4 regions of the Pseudomonas baetica genome follow, and region 4 is predicted to be linked to each of the others. Evidence: predicted binding sites of a transcription regulator. Region 4 holds the regulator's gene; each other region holds the start of a gene.

Region 1 (5,356 bases), 330 kb from region 4:
TGGTGAGGATCGGCAAACTTATTTATGGTTTCTGATCAGCTTTCCGTTCTACTTGTTGTTTCTTTTCTTTCTCACCCTTAACTTTAATTACCGTTCACTCTACTCGCCTTCTGATTTCAGCGATGACAAGGCGTTCCTGAAAAACCTCGAAAAAAAGGACCGTGACAATAAGCGCAACTGTGCAGTGCAAGAGTCGCTCTTGCGACCCGTTACGGGTGTCTCGATCTCCGTCCTGTTCTGTGAAGAGGCATCGGCACCGAGCAAGAACTCACAACGTACCGATAACACTTCAGACCCACCGTCAAACCGGAATAAGTTGTTTGTACGACACAACATTCAACTGTCTGGATCAACCTCCAATCTGGACATCATTGATGCGCGCCAGATGGGTACGCAAACCGATTTCGCCACCGTTCTGGAAAAAATCCGACAGAGCAACAAGCAACACTCTCGACTTATCGTATTTCTTTCCAATGACGTGTCGGATTTTTTACTCAAGGAAAACATACTGCGGAACAATAAACATTCGAAGAAAAGCGCAAATTTGACGTTTTGTATTATTTACAACACCAGCTCGCAGAACGTCTGCGTATTGGAAAGTTTTTGACCAACGAACAGGTATAAAAGCGCGAGCGGCTGAGAAGGGACGGCTATCAGAAGCCGCAAGGAGAAGATTTTGCACAATGGCGACCTTGCTCTACACAAGGTCGCCATTTTATTGCGCGTCTGAAGGACTCAGAACAGTTTGCGGCCCTTGTTGGCAGCAATGCGCATGCGCAGCGCGTTGAGCTTGATGAAGCCCGCCGCGTCGGCCTGGTTGTAAGCACCGCCGTCTTCTTCGAAGGTCGCGATGTTGGCGTCGAACAGCGAATCGTCGGACTTGCGGCCGGTGACGATGACGTTGCCTTTATACAGTTTCAAGCGAACCACACCGTTCACGTTGACCTGCGAAGCATCGATCATCTGCTGCAGCATCAGACGCTCAGGGCTCCACCAGTAGCCGGTGTAGATCAGGCTGGCGTATTTGGGCATCAACTCGTCTTTGAGGTGAGCGACTTCGCGATCCAGGGTGATCGACTCAATGGCGCGGTGAGCGCGCAGCATGATAGTGCCGCCCGGGGTTTCGTAGCAGCCACGGGACTTCATGCCGACGTAACGGTTTTCAACGATGTCCAGACGACCGATACCGTGTTCGCCACCGATCTTGTTCAGCGTCGCCAGCACGGTGGCCGGAGTCATTTCGACACCGTCCAGCGCAACGATGTCGCCGTTGCGGTAGGTCAGTTCCAGGTATTGCGGTTTGTCAGGCGCGTTCTCCGGGGAGACGGTCCAACGCCACATGTCTTCTTCGTGCTCGGTCCAGGTGTCTTCCAGCACGCCGCCTTCATAGGAGATGTGCAGCAGGTTGGCATCCATCGAGTACGGGGATTTCTTCTTGCCGTGGCGCTCGATCGGAATCGCGTGCTTCTCGGCGTAGTCCATCAGCTTCTCGCGGGACAGCAGGTCCCACTCACGCCATGGAGCAATCACCTTCACGCCTGGCTTGAGCGCGTAGGCACCCAGTTCGAAACGTACCTGGTCATTGCCCTTGCCGGTGGCACCATGGGAAATGGCGTCAGCGCCGGTTTCGTTGGCGATTTCGATCAGACGTTTGGCGATCAGCGGACGCGCGATGGAAGTACCCAGCAGGTACTCGCCTTCGTAAACGGTGTTGGCGCGGAACATCGGGAACACGAAGTCACGCACGAATTCTTCGCGCAGGTCGTCGATGTAGATTTCTTTGACGCCCATGGCCTGCGCCTTGGCGCGAGCCGGCTCGACCTCTTCGCCTTGACCCAGGTCAGCGGTGAACGTCACCACTTCACAGTTATAAGTATCCTGCAGCCACTTGAGGATCACCGAAGTGTCCAGGCCGCCGGAATACGCCAGAACGACCTTGTTTACGTCCGCCATGCCATCACTCCACGGGGTTCTACGGAAAGCCGAGGAGTCTACCGCCCAAACGCGATAATTTACAGAGGCGCGACAGCTTAAGACGACAAAGCGACAGAATCTGTCGAGAGCGCGACGATGACCGGCGGGTCAGGAAGTTGCTGCGGTGCTGGCAGGGGTGCTCGCCTGAGGCGCTGGAGCGGTGGTCGGCGCCACGCGTGCAAGCTTCACCGCAACCCGACGGTTCTTCGCCCGGTTGGCCGCATTGGTGTTCGGAACCAATGGGTATTGTTCACCGTGAAAACGTACTGTGATCTGCGATTCGGCGATGCCATTGGCCTTGAAGAAGTCGACCACCGCCAGTGCCCGGCGGCGCGACAATTCACGGTTGGTCAGGCGATTGCCGCTGTTATCGGAATGGCCGTCGAGTTCGATGTGATTGACCGTCGGATCGGCCTTCATGAATTCGAGCATCACTTGCAGTTTGGCCTTGGCGGCGGAGTCCAGATCAACGCCCTCGCCGGGGAAACCGATCTGCGACTGCTTGATCTGGTCAAAATTCTGCGGCAGCAATTTCGCCACACAGGTCTGATAGTCGTTAAACGCCTTGCTGAACTTGACCGGCAACAAACGCACTTCCGACACGCGTCCATCGCCCGAAGCACGGCGCACCACCGGGCTGCGACCATCCATCAGGCCGCTGATCAGACCTCCGGCCTGGGACTGAGAGCTGTTGAACAACACGTTACCACTGCCCAGTCTGACGGTGCCCAGATTGATGTCACCGCGTCCCGGCTGCCACGGCGCGGCTGCCGCGAGCAACGTCGCCGCCCCACCGCCCAGCATGGCGTTATAGGCGTTCAGACGAAATACCGCCTGCTCGCCTGCCTTGCGCACGAACTCCCCCGAGCCGAAATCAGTGATCGGCTGTGTCAGACGACATTCGAACTTGTCGCCGGCGACCGTCCACTCAATATTCTCCAGGCGGGTCTGGTACGTGAGCGCCATGGCGGGAAAGCTGGCAAACACACTGAGCAAGGCTAAATATCGCTGGCGCACGGGAGGCTCCATTGGCTTCTGAAACACAAAGACCGATTCACACTATGTTTACGGCATACCTACGGGATATCGGAAGGTTCCTGCAAAACTTGATAGCGAGTGCCTGCAAGAGTCTTTTCCGGTAGCATTCGCCTCAGTTTGACCCGCCTGGAATCCCCTCATGTCCGACCGCCTGACCCTGCTGCGTCCCGACGACTGGCACATTCATCTTCGCGATGGTGCCGTGTTGACCAATACCGTTGCCGATGTTGCGCGCACGTTTGGTCGCGCCATCATCATGCCCAACCTGGTACCTCCGGTGCGCAACGCCGCTGAAGCCGACGGCTATCGCCAGCGGATTCTCGCTGCCCGCCCGGCCGGCAGTCGTTTCGAGCCGCTGATGGTGCTGTACCTCACCGACCGCACCCAGCCCGAAGAAATTCGTGAGGCCAAGGCCAGCGGTTTCGTGCACGCCGCCAAGCTGTACCCGGCTGGCGCCACCACCAACTCCGACTCCGGGGTTACCAGCATCGACAAGATTTTCCCGGCGCTGGAAGCCATGGCCGAAGTCGGTATGCCGCTGCTGATCCACGGCGAAGTCACTCGTGGCGACGTCGATGTCTTCGACCGCGAAAAGATTTTCATCGATGAACACATGCGTCGTGTGGTCGAGCGTTTCCCGACCTTGAAAGTCGTGTTCGAACACATCACCACCGGCGATGCCGTGCAGTTCGTCAACGAGGCTTCGGCCAACGTTGGCGCGACCATCACCGCGCATCACCTGCTCTACAACCGCAACCACATGCTGGTTGGCGGGATTCGGCCGCACTTCTATTGCCTGCCGATCCTCAAGCGCAATACGCACCAGGAAGCCCTGCTCGATGCCGCCACCAGCGGCAGCGCGAAGTTCTTCCTCGGTACCGATTCGGCACCGCACGCCCAGCACGCCAAGGAAGCCGCTTGCGGCTGCGCCGGCTGCTACACCGCGTACGCCGCCATCGAACTGTATGCCGAAGCATTCGAACAGCGTAATGCGCTGGACAAGCTCGAAGCCTTCGCCAGCCTCAACGGCCCACGCTTCTATGGCCTGCCGGCGAACACCGATCGCATCACCCTGGTTCGCGAAGAATGGACCGCCCCAACCAGCCTGCCATTTGGCGAGCTGACCGTTATCCCGCTGCGCGCCGGTGAAAAACTGCGCTGGCGCCTGCTGGAGGAACACGCGTGAGTGAAGACCATTTCGACGACGAACTGGAAGGTCAAGGTGGCGGCGGCGGTTCCCGTCATCCGATGGCAGCGCGTTTTCGCGGTTACCTGCCGGTTGTCGTCGACGTAGAAACCGGTGGCTTCAACTCGGCCACCGATGCATTGCTGGAGATTGCCGCGACCACCATCGCCATGGATGAAAAGGGTTTCGTTTACCCGGATCACACCTACTTCTTCCGCGTTGAGCCTTTCGAAGGCGCCAACATCGAAGCGGCGGCGCTGGAGTTCACCGGCATCAAGCTCGATCACCCGCTGCGCATGGCCGTCAGCGAAGAAACGGCGCTGACCGACATCTTCCGTGGCATCCGCAAGGCGCTTAAGGCCAACGGCTGCAAGCGTGCGATTCTGGTCGGCCACAACAGCAGCTTCGACCTCGGCTTCCTCAATGCTGCCGTTGCGCGACTGGACATGAAGCGCAATCCGTTCCACCCGTTCTCCAGTTTCGATACCGCGACCCTGGCCGGTCTGGCTTATGGCCAAACCGTCCTGGCGAAAGCCTGTCAGGCAGCAGACATCGATTTCGACGGCCGTGAGGCGCATTCGGCGCGTTACGACACCGAAAAAACCGCTGAGCTGTTCTGCGGCATCGTCAATCGCTGGAAGCAGATGGGCGGCTGGGAAGATTTCAACGACTGATTGTCGCCGTTTCAACCGCGCATAAAAAAACCGGCCACGTGGGCCGGTTTTTTTGTACCTCGACGTTGCGCCTTACAGGGCTGCAGCGTTCTCGGTCAGGTAGGCCGCAACGCCTTCTGGCGAAGCGTTCATGCCTTTGTCGCCTTTTTTCCAGTTGGCAGGGCAGACTTCGCCGTGCTCTTCGTGGAATTGCAGAGCGTCGACCAGACGGATCAGCTCTTCCATGTTACGGCCCAGTGGCAGGTCGTTGATGATCTGCGAGCGGACAACGCCTTTGTCGTCGATCAGGAACGCGCCACGGAAAGCTACGCCGCCTTCGGACTCAACGTCGTAGGCCTTGGCGATGTCGTGCTTCATGTCGGCAGCCATGGTGTATTTCACCTGACCGATGCCGCCATTGTTCACTGGAGTGTTGCGCCAGGCGTTGTGGGTGAAGTGCGAGTCGATCGACACCGCGATCACTTCAACGTTGCGCGCCTTGAAG
Region 2 (5,356 bases), 4.8 Mb from region 4:
TTGCGCCTGGCTGCTGACGATGTCGACGGCCTGTGGGTCGGTGCGTTGATGGCGGCCAACTATTTCGGCCTGGTGCTGGGCGGCAAAATCGGCCACCGGTTGATCGCCCGGGTCGGGCATATCCGTGCTTATTCGGCGTGTGCCGGGATTGTCGGGGCGGCGGTGCTTGGCCATGGTCTGGTGGACTGGTTGCCGGCGTGGCTGGTGCTGCGGACGATCGTCGGTCTGGGCATGATGTGCCAGTACATGGTGATCGAGAGCTGGCTCAATGAGCAGGCCGACGCCAATCAGCGCGGTCTGGTGTTCAGCGGCTACATGATCGCGTCGTATCTGGGGCTGGTGTTGGGGCAACTGATTCTGGTCATGCATCCGGGGCTCGGTCTTGAACTGCTGATGCTGGTCGCCCTGTGCTTTGCGCTGTGTCTGGTACCGGTGACGCTGACACGGCGGATTCACCCGGCGCCATTGCATCCTGCGCCGATGGAACCCCGCTTCTTCATCAAACGCGTGCCGCAGTCCTTGAGTACGGTGCTCGGGGCGGGTTTGATCATTGGCTCGTTCTACGGTCTGGCGCCGTTGTATGCTTCGCAGCAAGGGCTGTCGACCGAACAGGTCGGTCTGTTCATGGGTAGCTGCATTTTTGCCGGACTGCTGGTGCAGTGGCCGTTGGGCTGGTTGTCGGACCGTTATGACCGCGCGCTGCTGATTCGTTGTTTTGCCGGGTTTCTGGCGGTGGCGGCATTGCCGCTGGCGATCCTGCCGCAGGTGCCGCTGGAGGTGCTGTTTGTGGTCGGCTTCCTCTGTTCGCTGGTGCAGTTCTGTCTGTATCCACTGGCGGTGGCGTTTTCCAACGACCACGTCGAAGGCGATCGCCGGGTATCGCTGACGGCGATGCTGCTGGTGACTTACGGGGTCGGTGCCAGTATCGGTCCGCTGGCAGCGGGTGTGTTGATGAAGTTCTTCGGTAGCCAGAGCCTGTACGCGTTCTTCAGTTTCTTTGCCCTGGTACTGGTGTGGCGGATACGCCCGAAAGCCGTGACCAACCTGCACCAGGTCGACGATGCGCCGTTGCATCACGTGGCGATGCCGGACAGCATGTCCAGCTCACCGCTGGTAGCAGCCCTCGACCCCCGTGTGGATGAGCAAGTGGTGCAGGAGCAGATGCAGAATACAGTCGCGCCGGAACCTGAGACCGAGACAGACAAAGAGCCTGAGCCTGAGCCAGTAGCAAGCCCGGACGACGACAGCGAAAAACCCACTCCGGACATCAGTGGCGCCAGGCCTTGAGAATCCGTCGAACATAAAAAAGGGCAGTCCCGCCAAGGACTGCCCTTTTTATTTGCGTGTTCGAATCACAGGTCGTCTTTGTCGAATCGCCGCGCTTCACGCTGCAATTGGTAAACGAAGCGCTCAACGTTGCGAGCCGCCTGACCACTGATGTTGTGGAAACGCAGGCCGGCAAAGGTGATGTTGAGTTTTTCTTCGAAGTGCAGATACCGAAGCTCAACGGAGACCGGCTGATTGCCGAACAGCGGCGGGGCGATCATGCGATCGTAGACCTGACCCAGTTGCAGGCGTTCGGTGATGTCACCTTCAAAGCGCAGCTTGCAACCGGTGGCGGAAATATCCAGCAGCTTGCCGTTGATCGGCGCCTTGAGCTTTTCGCCGCCCAGTTCGACGCTGACCAGGTCGGTGAGCTTCAATGCGGCGCGGAAGGCGTTGCGGCGCTGGTGGTAAACCACCTCGGTTGGCAGCTCGCCAGTGTAAAAGCGGTCGCCGTCGGACTCTTCGATGTTCAGCGTGCCGGTGCATTCCCAGGCAATGCGCACACCTTCGTGGAAACCTTCGACCTTGAACGGCTCGCCGGCGAGCAGGAAGCGCTCGCCGTCGCGCGGGATCATTTCGTCCAAGGCGATCGAAGCGCTGTCGCGGTCGACTTTGATCAGGTAGCTCTGAAAGCGCTGGCTGCGTTCATGAAACGTGATGATCAGTGGGTCGTGGCTTTCTTGCAGCTGGCGCAGATTGCTGGAGATTTCCAGTGGCGTGGTGAGCACCTTTGGGGGCTGCGGAGCATCATCCGCGCTTAGGGTGTTGGACACGGTTTATCACTCTCCAGACAAAATATGACGACTGGCCATCATTTTGCCAGCATGTTTCGCGAGTTGATAGGGCTGGCGCATCAACGGCTTATGCCTGGCTGAATGTACGCGGCTTGGCGGGCTTGGCAAAAGTGCCTCTGGCGTCATACAGCGCTGGCGGTTCGCCCCCGGTGAGGATTTTCAGCTGATTGGCCGTGGAGGCCTGCTGAATCTGGATCGACTGGCCATTTTTGGCGTTGGCAGCCTGGCATTGAGCGATGAGATCGGTCAGTGCGTCGCCTTGCGTCATCAACTGCTCGCCAATGCTCGACTGGCTGGCCAGTTGTTCGAGACCTTGACGATCCGTCGACAGACCGAGGCTGGCGAGGATTTCGCTGCGTTTGCGGCCATGCTGTTCAAGCAGAATGATCAACGCCTGTTTGCGCGCCAGAATTTCTTCCAGCAGTGGCATGTCACGACCGTGCAAAGCGATGGATTCGGTTTGCAACAACTCCAGCAATTGTTGAGCTGGAGCAAAGTCGTCGTTGATCAGTTGCAATAAATTAGTGTCGTGCATGGCTGGCCTTGGGTTTTAAGCGTCCAAAAGCCTGGCGCAGGCGAAGGCCTAGCGCTGGGCTTCGAAGTTGAGCAGTTTGCTGGCTACACGGTTGCTGTCGACTTTATAGCTGCCATCGGCAATCGCGGCTTTCAACTCGGCCACACGGGCTTTGTCGACGGCAGGCTGATCGCGCAGCTTGTCAGTGACCTTCTGCAACTGTTGAGCCTCATTGCTGAGGTGTACCGATTCCCCGCTTTTTGCGGTACTGGCCGGTTCGGCCTGGGTATTCAGCGGCGCGGAGGTACCGGTTTCAGCGGTTTCCTTGGCGTTGCTGGTACGTGTACTGCCCGTAAGTGACGAGGAGCTGTTCAAACGGCTGAAATCGATGACCATGATAAAAACCTCTGGGAATTTGGAAGCTTGCCATGTTTTCGGCCATCCCCTGGAAAACTTTAGGCACATTTTACCAATGAGCCTGCATGCGCCAGCGCGTGTCCTGCTGCGGCACAGTTTAGGGAAGCGACGGGGTCCGCGCCAGTTTTCTCACGAGGCTTTTACATGGCCACTTCCACTTGGCCTGGCGCGATGACCTGCGCCTTGATGACTCGATTGGAGTTGAGGTTTTTTACCCTGATCTGTTCTTTCAGACCACCATTGGCCAGCGCTTCGCCGGGCATGCGTACGGCGAGTGTGCCGCTGCGGGCGATGATGACCACTTGATCACCCTTGCGCACGACTTCCGCCTGTTCGAGATGGACCAGGGTAATGACCTGATCGGCGACCGTTGGTCGGGTTAATTTCTGCCCGATCGCTTCGTCTACCGAGGTCAGAAAACCTTGATTGATCACGCTGACATCGCGTTCGCGCAAGGTCACGTCTTGCGGCTCGATAATGCCGGCGCGTTTGAGGGGGCGGGTCGTGGTGACAATCTCGCGAAACAGGCGGACTTGAGCGGGTACGAACACTGTCCAGGGCGAGGCGCCCTCACAGCGAACCTTGACGGTTACCCGCCCCAACGGACGTGCCGGACTCTCCAAAGACGCTGTCAATTCCTTGTCGCACATGGGCATGCGCATGCGGGGGTCGAGCTGCTTGACCTCGATTTCGTAACGGCCTTGCGTTTGACTGGAAGCCAAATAGTCTTCTACGGTGAATTCAAGAAAGCCCTGAGTGACGCCGATAAGCATGTCAGGCAAGGTAACCGTATCAGCACCGGCAGGGCTGCCAGCGAAAAAGAGGCAAACGGCCAACATCGCGCAAACACGTTTGCGGGTGCGGGATGTCAGGTGTCGGAAAAATGTCGTTTGAGCGTTCATACGGGTTAAAAAGCAAGCGCCGTGCCGTTTAGCAATAAATGTGCGTCGCAACAACACTTGGCGTTGGTGTAGGAGTCTGGGCATGGCTGGTGTAATGGATTCGGTAAACCAGCGCACGCAACTGGTAGGGCAGAATCGCCTGGAGCTGTTGTTGTTCCGTCTCGACGGTCAGCAGCTCTACGGGATCAACGTGTTCAAGGTTCGGGAAGTGCTGCAATGCCCGTCGCTGACGTTGATGCCCAAATCCAGTCCTGTCGTGTGCGGGGTAGCAAATATTCGGGGGGCGACCATTCCGATCCTTGATCTGGCAATGGCGACCGGCTCCGGAGCGTTGAAAGACAAGAACAGTCCGTTCGTGATCATCACGGAGTACAACACCAAGACCCAGGGTTTCCTGGTTCGCTCGGTGGAGCGCATCGTCAACATGAACTGGGAAGAGATTCATCCACCACCCAAGGGCACGGGGCGCGATCATTACCTGACCGCTGTGACTCGGGTGGACAATCAGTTAGTCGAAATCATCGACGTCGAGAAAGTGCTGGCGGAAGTTGCACCGACGCCGGAAGCGATTTCGGTGGGTGTGGTCGATGTCGAGACTCAGACCAAGGCGTTGTCGCTGCGGGTGCTGACGGTCGATGACTCGTCGGTGGCGCGCAAGCAGGTCACGCGGTGCCTGCAGACGATCGGCGTCGAGGTAGTGGCGTTGAACGATGGCAAGCAGGCGCTGGATTATCTGCGCAAGCTGGTCGACGAGGGCAAGAAGCCGGAAGAAGAGTTCCTGATGATGATCTCCGACATCGAGATGCCGGAGATGGACGGGTACACACTGACGGCGGAGATTCGCGGTGATCCTCGCATGCAAAAGCTTCATATCATCCTGCATACTTCGTTGTCGGGGGTATTCAATCAGGCGATGGTCAAGAAAGTCGGTGCCGATGACTTCCTGGCCAAATTCCGCCCTGATGACCTGGCATCCCGGGTAGTCGACCGGATCAAAGCAGCAGATATCAGCTGAGAGCGTTTTGCTCTTGGCGGTCAACACGATTTAAGAGGCGGCATCATTGTCTACGGGTAATTTGGATTTCGAACAGTTCCGGGTCTTCCTGGAAAAAGCCTGTGGCATTTTGCTCGGTGAAAACAAGCAGTACCTGGTCTCGAGCCGTCTCAACAAACTGATGGAGCAGCAAGGCATCAAGTCTCTGGGTGAGCTGGTTCAGCGCATCCAGACCCAGCCGCGCAGCGGTTTGCGCGAGCAGGTGGTCGATGCCATGACGACCAACGAAACCCTGTGGTTTCGTGACACCTATCCGTTTGAAGTCTTGAAGAACAAGGTGCTGCCCGAAGCCATCAAGGCCAGTCCCAACCAGCGTCTGCGGATCTGGTCCGCAGCCTGCTCGTCGGGT
Region 3 (5,356 bases), 2.2 Mb from region 4:
CCGAACAACGCTTCCAGATCGGCTTTCGCCGGCAGCAGCCCCGGTGCCGGCGGCTGGCCGAGCTGGGTGCGCTTGGGGTCGACAAACCGCGCCCCGGGCAAATGACCCTCGGTATAGCGGGCGGTACTGGTCAGGTCCACCAGAATCAGTTCGCTGGACTCGAGCCGAGGGAGCAGGTCGCTCGGTTCGATAACGAGCGGCAAGCCAGAGAAGTCAGACATGTGAGGTCTCCAGAGCACAAAGGGGGGGATTGTAGCGCAGCCTCATCGGCCACGGCTGCTAAAGCTGTGCAGGGCTTTTTCGATGCACTGCGCGGTTTTGCCGAAGGCTTGCACAGTGATGTCGGCGAAGGGGCCGCCGCCCTGATCGGCGACGACGATCATGATCACCCGGCCATTGTTGACCAATGAGCGCAGGAACAGATGCTCGCCACGGAACAACGTTCTCAGGCTCGGCGGTAGCAGCGCGGAGAATTGCGCGTTGTTTTCCGGGGTGATCCGCACCTGCGCCTGCTGCGCGAGCAGCCGTTGCAGGACTTTGCTCTGACTGACGACAAAGTTCAGCGCCGCCGCTTCTTTCGCTAAACCAAAAGTTTGATGCACACGCAGATTGGACTGCGTGCGGTCGGCCATCAGAATCATCCCCCGGCGCAGGCCGCTGGCGACCAGCGCATCGCGGGCGGCAACGGTCAGGCTCATGGCATTGGTGAAGCGACTGGGTTCGGCCAGCAGTTCGGCGCACTGCCGGCGCCACTGGGTCAAATCCTCTGCATTCGGTGCCGCGGCCGGCAGCATTCCGGCCGGTAAACGATGGGTGCCCCACGGCCACAGCAATGAAACCGCCGGGTGCCACAAGTCAGGCATCGCATGCTGGCGCGCACTGTTGGCGGCTTGCTGGTGCAACTGTTGCTGCACTTCGTCCATGGAAATCTGCAGATAAAGGCTGGTCAGGTACTGCCAGCGTTCACTGTGTGGACTGTCCCACGCCTGTTGCGCCGACAGCGCCAGCCCATTGGCCAGCAACACGGTATTGGCCGGCTGATTGAGCCAGCGGCGCAGGGTCGGGTCATCGTCGAGGCGGTTTTGCTGGCGCAATGGATGTTCGCTGTCGCGGGCGATGCGCAGCACTTTCACCAGTTCACGCTGCTCGCTGAGCAACAATTTATAGCCTTGCTGCACCCAGATCGGCAGGTGCCAGACTTGCACCAGCGCCTCGGCGATTTTCAGCAGGCGCACGCCGAACAATTGCTTTTCGACGGTGCGCGCCGATTCGCCCTTGTGGATAACCCGCAGTTCCCACTCTTCAAGCAGTTGTGGGTAAGTCAGCGCCAACGGCCACAGCGGCGAAAGAAACAGCAAACTGCCCCAATGAATGTCCTGCCACAGCCGCGCCAGGCGACTGGCGAAAAAACCGTTGGCCTGTTGCGTGGCGTGCTGGCTGATCATTTGCAGTTGGCGCAGGGCCTTGGGGATCTGCATCTGCGGTTGGGCCGGCAGGCGCGCCAGTAGCTCTTCGGTGCGGGCCAGGCCCAGGCGGTTGATCGCGACTTCCAGATTCTCGGCCGGCGTGGCCATGGTGCCGTGGGTGTGACGATTTGCCTCACGAATGATGCTCAAGGCCAGCGCCGGGCTGTCCTGCATCAGGTCGGCGATGTCGCGCAGGGAACTGCGGTTGTCACGGATCGCCCGACAAACCTTGTCGTGAGCCTCTTGCGGCACGGGCAGGCGGACGCTGTCGAGCAGCTTGATCCAGCCCTCGAGTGTGGTCGGTTGTGCGTGTGGGACGCTCGTTTCATTAGCCATGTCTGGACGAGATCTTCACTGACTGTAGACGCGCCCGGCATGGGCTAAATTGGCTTTTCGCCTGAACTGGCTATAGTCTGGCGCAGTTTTGCCGATAAGTAGAAGAAGAGATTTTTTAACTTCCGAATATGACCTTGAACCCGACTTAAATAAGTACTTTCTACCTATGGCTAAAATTATCGGCATCATCGTCGTATTCGCGAGCGTGCTCGGCGGATACGTGCTCTCTCACGGCAAGATTGCCGCCCTGATCCAGCCCTTCGAGGTGTTGATCATCGGTGGTGCGGCACTGGGCGCTTTCCTCCAGGCCAACCCCAGCTATATGACGATGCACGTGCTCAAGAAATCCCTGAGCATGTTCAGTTCGCGTTTCAGCCACACGTTCTATCTGGAAGTGCTGGGGCTGATCTACGAGATCCTCAACAAGAGCCGCCGCGAAGGCATGATGGCCATCGAGGGCGACATCGAAGATGCCGCCGCGAGCCCGATCTTCGCCAAGTACCCGGCGGTGCTTAAAGATGAACGCATGACCGCGTTTATCTGTGATTACCTGCGCATCATGTCCTCCGGCAACATGGCGCCGCACGAGCTGGAAGGCTTGTTCGACATGGAGCTGTACAGCCTGAAAGAAGACCTCGAGCATCCATCCCATGCGGTGAACGGCATTGCCGACGCCATGCCCGGTTTCGGTATCGTCGCGGCGGTACTGGGTATCGTGGTGACCATGGCGTCCTTGGGTGAAGGCGATCAGAAGTCCATCGGTCTGCACGTCGGTGCGGCACTGGTCGGTACCTTCTTTGGTATTCTCGCAGCCTACGGTTTCTTCGGCCCATTGGCGCATTCCCTGGCCCACGATGCCAAAGAAGAGCTGAACGTCTACGAAGCCATCAAGGCCTCGCTGGTGGCTTCGGCTTCCGGTATGCCGCCATCGCTGGCGGTGGAGTTTGGTCGCAAAGTGCTGTACCCGGCTCACCGTCCAAGCTTTGCCGAGCTGGAACAAGCCGTTCGCGGTCGCTAAGTCATGGAAAATAATCAGCCGATTATCATCAAGCGCGTCAAGCGCATAGCCGGCGGGCATCACGGCGGGGCGTGGAAAATCGCCTTCGCCGACTTCGCCACGGCGATGATGGCGTTCTTCCTGGTGCTGTGGCTGCTGTCCACCGCAACGCCTGAGCAGAAGATCGCCATCGCCGGCTATTTCAAAGACCCGGTCGGCTTCTCCGAAAGCGGCACGCCGTACATTATCGACTTGGGCGGTACGCCGACCCTGGCGCCGGAAAATACCCTCAACCCTGAGGTGAAATCCCAGCCACAACCGGACAAGGTTACCGTCGACACCGAACAGGTCGAAGGCATGGCCGAGCAGGTCGAGAAGGAACGTCTGGAACTGCTCCTGCAAGAATTGCAGAACAAGGTCGACGAGAATCCGCAACTGCAGAAATTCAAGGACCAGATCCTCTTCGAAATCACGCCGAACGGCTTGCGCATCCAGATCATGGACGCCGAGAACCGGCCGATGTTCGACTCCGGTTCTGCGCGTCTGAAGCCGTACTTCGAAGACATTCTGCTGGCCATGGCCGACACCATCAAAGCGGTGCCGAACAAGATCAGCATCAGCGGCCACACCGATGCCAAGCCCTATATCGGCACCGGTGATTACGGTAACTGGGAGCTTTCGGCCAACCGTGCCAACGCTGCCCGCCGTGCCTTGATTGCCGGCAGCTATCCGGATGCGCAAGTGGCGCGGGTCGTGGGTTACGCCTCGTCGGCACTGTTCGACAAGGAAAACCCGTTCAACCCGGTCAACCGCCGCATCGACATTGTGGTGCTGACCAAGAAGGCTCAAGCCGCCATCGAAGGTTCGCAAGGCGCCGATCCGTCGAAGCCGGCCGATGAAAGTCAGAACGGTGCTGCGCCGGCAACGCCGGTCGACCCGAACGCACTGCCGGCGGATCAGCAACCGGTACCGGCACATGAGCTGCGTGAACGGCTGAACCTGTTCGATGACGCGGTGCCCAAACCGGCCGCGCCGGGCAGTGCGCCGCCGGCGCCGACAGCTCCTCCGGCCACTGCCCCGGCCCCCGCGCCGAAGTAGTGATCCACAAAAAAGCCGCGAGATGATCGCGGCTTTTTTTATGTCTGACGAAGTTTCAGAACCCGCGCCGAATACGGTTTTTCAGTTGTTCATGGAAAATCTCGGCGTTGCGTTTGTAAGTGCCGCTAAAGGATTCATTACTCGAACCCAGCGCCATTGAGCGTTTGTTCGACACCTCCTCACGATACGCATCGATGAAGAAATTCAGATCACTGTCCGTGCTCAACTTCGGCCACTTGTCCAGATACAACGGCAACTCCGCCGGCCCGGTCTTGAACGAACAGATCCGTCGATTGCTGATCGTCGCCTCACCGATTTCAAACGGCACCCACCACGACAACGCGGTTTTCTCCGAGACCACCGCCAGCAGGTGCGTGCATTCGGTGATGTTGCGGGTGATGACGCCGGTGATGTCGTCGGTGGTCTGCGATTCGGGGTCCAGCACGTCGAGGTAGGTCTTGATGTTGGCCTGCATCAGGCGGGTGTTGATGGCCATGGCGTGGGCGCGATCCATGTGGCGGTAGCTGATAAAGACTGGCATCAGAAGTGTCCTTTGATAGCGAGTTCGCGGTAGTAGGCGCCGAGGGCGGTGAGGCGGCAGCCGGTGGAGTTGATGGCTGCGTAATACATGTGTTCGGCGTCCACCGGTTCGATCAGGCTGTGGCGGTTGCACTTTTGCAGTTGAGCGAAGACTTCGCCGTGTTCCGGGTTAAAGGACATCCCTTTCAAGGTCTTAGGTAAAATCCCCTGATACTTCAGCCAGGAGGACCCGAACGATGTGGGCCGATGTTCTAGCGCGTTTCGAGAAAAAAGCACCTGCCAGTGTCATGGCCAAATTGGCGCTGGAGCAGGCCATTGCGCCTGAGTGGATTGATCAGGTCTTCGAAGAGCATCGGCAACGGCAGTATTCTCGTGAGCTACTGTTCTCGACCATCATCAAGCTGATGTCCCTTGTTTCATTGGGCTTGAAGCCATCCCTGCACGCCGCCGCGCGGCAACTGGAAGATCTTCCTGTCAGTTTGGCTGCCCTCTACGACAAGATCAGTCGTACTGAACCTGCGCTGTTACGCGCTCTGGTCACAGGTTGTGCGCAACGTCTGACTCCGACCATCAAGGAGCTGGGCTGCACCAAAACGTTGCCGGGCTGGCAGCTTCGAGTGGTGGACGGCAATCATTTGGCTTCCACTGAGAAACGTCTGGGCGCTCTACGCCATGAGCGAGGCGCCGCTCGTCCTGGCTTTTCGGTGGTTGTTTACGACCCCGATCTCGATCAGGTCATCGACCTTCAGGCGTGTGAGGATGCCTACGCAAGCGAGCGTGTTTGCGTGCTGCCTCTACTGGCCAATGCCGAGCCAGGCCAAGTGTGGCTGGCTGATCGACTCTATTGCACGCTCCCGGTCATGGAGGCTTGTGAGCAGGTCCAGACATCCTTTGTCATTCGTCAGCAAGCCAAACATCC
Region 4 (5,356 bases):
CTGCGCAAGACGCAGTCGCGCATCGTCACCGCCCAGGCCGAATTGAGCATGCGGGGTGAGGCCGACGGCAACACCAATCGCCAGTTGTTCGCCGGGCTGCCGTTGACGGCCGGCCTGCCGCTGACCGCTGCCGAACCGTTGAGCGAGCCGACTTACGCCGCCCCGGCACGTCCGGCGCCAGCACCTGCGCAGTCGTCTGGCGGTGTTGACCCGCGTGCGCTGGATTCGATGCGTTTCGAATTGAACAGTCTGCGCGAGCTGATGGAAGTGCAGCTCGGCACTCTCGCCTGGAATCAGCTGCAAGGCAGCCGTCCGGCGCAAGCCAACCTGTATCGTCGTCTGCAACGTATCGGCCTGTCCGGCCCTTTGTCGCGCGACCTGCTGGCGATGATCACCGATATTGAAGAACCTCGTCAGGCCTGGCGCATGCTGCTGGCGCACCTGGCGCGGATGATTGCCGTACCGGAAGTCGAGCCGCTGGAAGAGGGCGGTGTGATTGCGATGGTCGGCCCTGCCGGCATGGGCAAGACCACTACGCTGGCCAAGCTTGCTGCCCGCTACGTGCTCAAGTACGGCGCGCAGAATGTCGCGCTGGTGAGCATGGACAGTTTCCGCATCGGTGCTCAGGAACAACTGAAAACCCTGGGGCGGATTCTCAACGTACCGGTAACGCACGTCGACCCGGGCCAGTCGCTGGTCCAGGCGCTGGACCCACTGCTGCGCAAACGCGTGGTGCTGATCGATACCGCCGGCCTGCAAGCCAGCGATCCGGCCCTGCGCATGCAGCTGGAAAGTCTGGCCGGTCGTGGTATTCGTTCAAAAAATTATCTCGTGCTGGCAACCACCAGCCAGAAACAGGTTCTAACCGCCGCTTATCACAGTTACAAGCGTTGCGGGCTTGCCGGGTGCATCCTGACTAAACTGGATGAAACGGCCAGCCTTGGCGAAGTGTTAAGCCTGGCGATCAGTCATGAATTGCCGGTCGCGTACCTGACCGATGGCCCACGGATTCCGGATGATCTGCATCTGCCGCGCCGTCATCAACTGGTCAGCCGCGCCGTCAGCGTGCAAATGCAGGAAGAACCCAGCGAAGAAGCCATGGCTGACATGTTCGCTGATATCTATCACAGCCCGACCAAGCAGGTTGGCTGAGGTATTCATGAACAGTTTTTGTACCTACATCGATGGTCTGCCACGCATTGTTCCGGTTGTGAACGCGCAGCCAGTAATGTGGCCTCCGTCTATGCAAGACAAGGTAAAGAAATAACATGGGCAGCATGCATCCCGTACAGGTGATCGCAGTGACCGGCGGCAAAGGTGGCGTCGGCAAGACTAACGTGTCAGTGAACTTGTCTCTGGCGCTGGCAGAGCTTGGCCGTCGGGTCATGCTGCTGGACGCTGACCTGGGGCTGGCGAACGTTGACGTTCTGCTGGGGCTGACACCCAAACGCACACTGGCCGACGTCATCGAAGGCCGTTGCGAGCTGCGCGACGTTTTGTTGCAAGGCCCCGGCGGGATTCGCATCGTGCCGGCCGCTTCCGGCACCCAGAGCATGGTTCACCTGAGCCCGGCGCAACATGCCGGTCTGATTCAGGCCTTCAGTGACATCGGCGACAATCTCGACGTGCTGGTGATCGACACCGCTGCGGGTATTGGTGACTCGGTAGTCAGTTTCGTTCGCGCCGCCCAGGAAGTGTTGCTGGTGGTCTGCGATGAGCCGACCTCGATCACTGACGCCTACGCACTGATCAAATTGCTCAATCGCGATTACGGCATGAACCGCTTCCGCGTTCTGGCCAACATGGCGCAGAGCCCGCAGGAAGGTCGCAACCTGTTCGCCAAGTTGACCAAGGTCACGGATCGCTTCCTTGATGTGGCCCTACAATACGTCGGCGCCGTGCCGTACGACGAAAGCGTGCGCAAGGCCGTGCAGAAGCAGCGCGCCGTCTATGAAGCCTTTCCGCGTTCCAAGTGCGCGCTGGCGTTCAAGGCGATCGCGCAGAAGGTCGATACCTGGCCGCTGCCGGCGAACCCGCGCGGGCACCTCGAGTTTTTCGTCGAGCGCCTCGTGCAACAGACCGCAGGACCCGTCCTATGACAACCAGTGGCTACAACCTCTACAAGAAGTCGGCCCGTGATGCGCAATACGAGCTGGTCGAGCGTTACGCGCCACTGGTCAAACGCATTGCTTACCACTTGCTGGCGCGTCTGCCGGCCAGTGTCCAGGTCGAAGACCTGATCCAGGCCGGGATGATCGGCCTGCTCGAAGTCTCGACCAAATACGACGCCAGTAAAGGCGCCAGTTTCGAAACGTACGCGGGCATTCGAATCCGCGGCGCGATGCTCGACGAAGTGCGCAAAGGGGACTGGGCGCCACGCTCGGTTCACCGCAATACCCGTATGGTCAGCGACGCAATTCGCGCAATTGAAGCTAAAACCGGCCGTGATGCTAAAGATCACGAAGTTGCGGCCGAACTCCAATTGAGTCTCGACGATTACTACGGGATTTTGAATGACACCCTGGGCAGCCGCTTGTTCAGTTTCGACGACCTCTTGCAGGACGGCGAACACGAAGGGCTGCACGAGGATGGCGCCAGTGCTCATCTTGAGCCGTCACGCGATCTGGAAGATGAACGCTTCCAGGCGGCGCTGGCGGACGCGATTGCCAATTTGCCGGAGCGTGAGCGACTGGTGTTGGCGCTGTACTACGACGAAGAGCTGAACCTCAAGGAGATCGGTGAAGTCCTTGGCGTCAGTGAATCGCGGGTCAGCCAGTTACACAGCCAGTGCGCGGCCCGTTTGCGGGGGCGTTTGGGGGAGTGGCGAGCGCGCTGAAGGCAGTGTGGGGACACTGCGAACGAGGCTGGTGCGGTGATGAACGGCACCGGTCTTGCTCTGTTGTGCTCCAGACAGTCTTCGAGTGCTGCGCCGATTGATTGAAGTGGCGCGCCCAGGTGCTGGGCGCGTTTAAGACTGCTTGGAGGTCGAATTGAACAAAGACATGAAAATCCTCATCGTTGATGACTTCTCAACGATGCGGCGGATCATCAAGAACCTGCTGCGCGATCTTGGGTTCACCAACACCGTCGAGGCCGACGATGGCATTACTGCCATTCCGGTACTCAACAGCGGAAGCATCGACTTTCTGGTAACGGACTGGAACATGCCGGGCATGACCGGTATCGACTTGCTGCGTCACGTGCGTGCCGATGAAAAACTCAAGCATCTGCCCGTGCTGATGGTGACCGCTGAAGCCAAGCGCGAGCAAATCATCGAGGCCGCTCAGGCCGGTGTGAACGGCTACGTGGTCAAACCTTTCACGGCTCAGGCGTTGAAAGACAAAATCGAGAAGATTTTCGAACGCATCGGCTGATGACGCGCGGGGGAGCTATGGAGCATAACGAATCTTCACAGGGCGATTTCGAATCGACCCTGAAAAAACACGCGGTCGAACTGGTCGAGAGCCTTGAAAAAGGCAGGTTCGGCGACGCTGTGCAACTGATCCATGAGCTCAATCAGACCCGTGACCGCGGCCTGTATCAGGAAGTGGGCAAGCTCACACGCGAACTGCACAGTGCGATCGTCAACTTCCAGATCGATCCGCACATGCCGCAGGCCGAGGAAGTGTCGCAAATCACCGACGCCACCGAACGCCTGGGCTATGTGGTCAAGCTGACAGAGGCCGCGGCCAACCGCACCATGGATCTGGTGGAAAGCGCCACACCGGTGGTCAATGGCCTGGCTGATGAAGCCCAGGCCTTGAGTACCGACTGGGGTCGTTTCATGCGTCGTGAAGTCGGGGCTGAAGAGTTCCGCGAACTGGCGCGCCGGGTCGACGGTTTTCTGTCGCGCAGCAGCACGGACAACCGTGCGGTGTCGAGCAATCTGAACGACATCCTGCTGGCTCAGGATTATCAGGACCTGACCGGTCAAGTGATCAAGCGCGTGACCCAACTGGTCACCGAAGTTGAAAGCAATTTGCTCAAACTCGTGCTCATGGCCAGTCAGGTGGACCGCTTTGCGGGCATCGAACATGACCGTGCGGCGATGCTTGCAGAAAAAGATCCACAAAAACATCTCTCGCAGGGTGAAGGTCCGCAGATTCATGCCGATAAACGAGAAGACGTTGTGTCCGGTCAGGACGATGTGGACGATTTGCTATCCAGCCTTGGATTTTGAGTTTAGGTTTTTAGACCTGTAGGAGCACCCCATTAATGAGCTTCGGCGCCGATGAAGAGATCCTTCAGGATTTCCTGGTTGAGGCCGGCGAGATTCTTGAGCAACTGTCCGAACAACTGGTCGAGCTGGAAAGCCGTCCGGATGATGCAGATCTGCTCAACGCAATTTTTCGCGGTTTCCACACTGTAAAAGGGGGCGCCGGCTTCCTTCAGCTCAATGAGCTGGTGGAGTGCTGTCACATCGCCGAAAACGTGTTCGACATCCTGCGCAAGGGTGAGCGTCGCGTTGATGCAGAACTGATGGACGTTGTCCTCGAAGCACTGGACGCGGTGAACAGCATGTTCAGCGAAGTCCGTGAGCGTGCACCGATCACGGCTGCGACGCCGGAGCTGCTGGCTGCGCTGGCACGTCTGGCCGAGCCGCAAACGGCGGATGAAGCCCCGGCTTCGCCAGTGGCCGAGATGATCGAAGAGCTGGTCGCCGAAGGCGATTCGGGCGACATCACCGATAACGAATTCGAACAACTGCTGGACTCGCTGAACGCCGTCAAGGCCGAAGCCGAAGCCCCGGCCGCGGCCCCTGCACAAACGGCCGCTGAAGCTGCGAGCGATGAAATCACCGATGCCGAGTTCGAGTCATTGCTCGATCAGTTGCACGGCAAGGGCCAGTTCGCGGTGGACGCGGTTGCGCCAGCGGCGGCAGCCCCTGCGGCACCGGCCAAGGGCGACAGCTCTGACATCACCGACGACGAATTCGAAGCCTTGCTCGATCAGTTGCATGGCAAGGGCAACTTTGCCGTGGATGCGCTGGAGTCGGCGATTGCTTCGGCACCTGCGCCGGCTGCTCCAGCGGCCGCTGCTGCCGGCAGCGATCTGATCAGCGATCACGAGTTCGAATCGCTGCTCGACGAATTGCACGGCAAAGGCAAGTTCAGCGAAGTCGGTACTGCCTCTGCGGGCTCCGCTTCGACCGTCGCTACGCCAGCCGCCAAGGCACCGGCCGCTGCGGCGCCGAAACCTGCGGCCAAGCCTGAGCCGAAAGCCGAAACGCCGAAACCGGCCGCCGCTGCTGCACCGGCTCCAGCCCGTGCGCCGGCTGCACCGCCACCGGAAAAACCGGCGAGCGAAGCCGAGACCACCGTGCGGGTCGACACTGCACGTCTCGACGAAATCATGA

The links. The regulator FliA, encoded in region 4, starts transcription of late flagellar genes. The targets are predictions, from matches to a motif close to CTAAAGTTTNNNNNNNNNNNGCCGNTAA.
Region 1: the regulator FliA is predicted to act here: its motif matches at 3,058-3,085, upstream of ATI02_RS01115 (flagellar protein MotY).
Region 2: the regulator FliA is predicted to act here: its motif matches at 3,066-3,093, upstream of flgM (flagellar biosynthesis anti-sigma factor FlgM).
Region 3: the regulator FliA is predicted to act here: its motif matches at 1,873-1,900, upstream of motA (flagellar motor stator protein MotA).

The regions. Positions count from the first base shown of each region.
Region 1 is NZ_PHHE01000001.1:243,070-248,425, reverse strand. It holds gene ATI02_RS01125 (hypothetical protein) at 1-607, shown strand, start outside; gene ATI02_RS01120 (argininosuccinate synthase) at 736-1,953, opposite strand; gene ATI02_RS01115 (flagellar protein MotY) at 2,083-2,991, opposite strand; gene pyrC (dihydroorotase) at 3,152-4,198, shown strand; gene rnt (ribonuclease T) at 4,195-4,872, shown strand; gene ATI02_RS01100 (peroxiredoxin) at 4,945-5,356, opposite strand, start outside.
Region 2 is NZ_PHHE01000001.1:5,346,626-5,351,981, forward strand. It holds gene ATI02_RS24715 (MFS transporter) at 1-1,287, shown strand, start outside; gene ATI02_RS24720 (flagellar brake protein) at 1,353-2,099, opposite strand; gene ATI02_RS24725 (flagellar protein FlgN) at 2,188-2,655, opposite strand; gene flgM (flagellar biosynthesis anti-sigma factor FlgM) at 2,704-3,030, opposite strand; gene flgA (flagellar basal body P-ring formation chaperone FlgA) at 3,192-3,953, opposite strand; gene ATI02_RS24740 (chemotaxis protein CheV) at 4,036-4,968, shown strand; gene cheR (protein-glutamate O-methyltransferase CheR) at 5,015-5,356, shown strand, end outside.
Region 3 is NZ_PHHE01000001.1:2,771,119-2,776,474, reverse strand. It holds gene rhdA (thiosulfate sulfurtransferase) at 1-221, opposite strand, end outside; gene ATI02_RS12605 (HDOD domain-containing protein) at 264-1,802, opposite strand; gene motA (flagellar motor stator protein MotA) at 1,969-2,820, shown strand; gene motB (flagellar motor protein MotB) at 2,824-3,897, shown strand; gene ATI02_RS12590 (toll/interleukin-1 receptor domain-containing protein) at 3,953-4,438, opposite strand; partial or broken gene ATI02_RS12585 (caspase family protein) at 4,438-4,611, opposite strand; gene ATI02_RS12580 (IS4 family transposase) at 4,725-5,356, shown strand, end outside.
Region 4 is NZ_PHHE01000001.1:571,662-577,017, forward strand. It holds gene flhF (flagellar biosynthesis GTPase FlhF) at 1-1,152, shown strand, start outside; gene fleN (flagellar synthesis regulator FleN) at 1,269-2,099, shown strand; gene fliA (RNA polymerase sigma factor FliA) at 2,096-2,836, shown strand; gene ATI02_RS02570 (chemotaxis response regulator CheY) at 3,003-3,374, shown strand; gene ATI02_RS02575 (protein phosphatase CheZ) at 3,392-4,180, shown strand; gene ATI02_RS02580 (chemotaxis protein CheA) at 4,216-5,356, shown strand, end outside.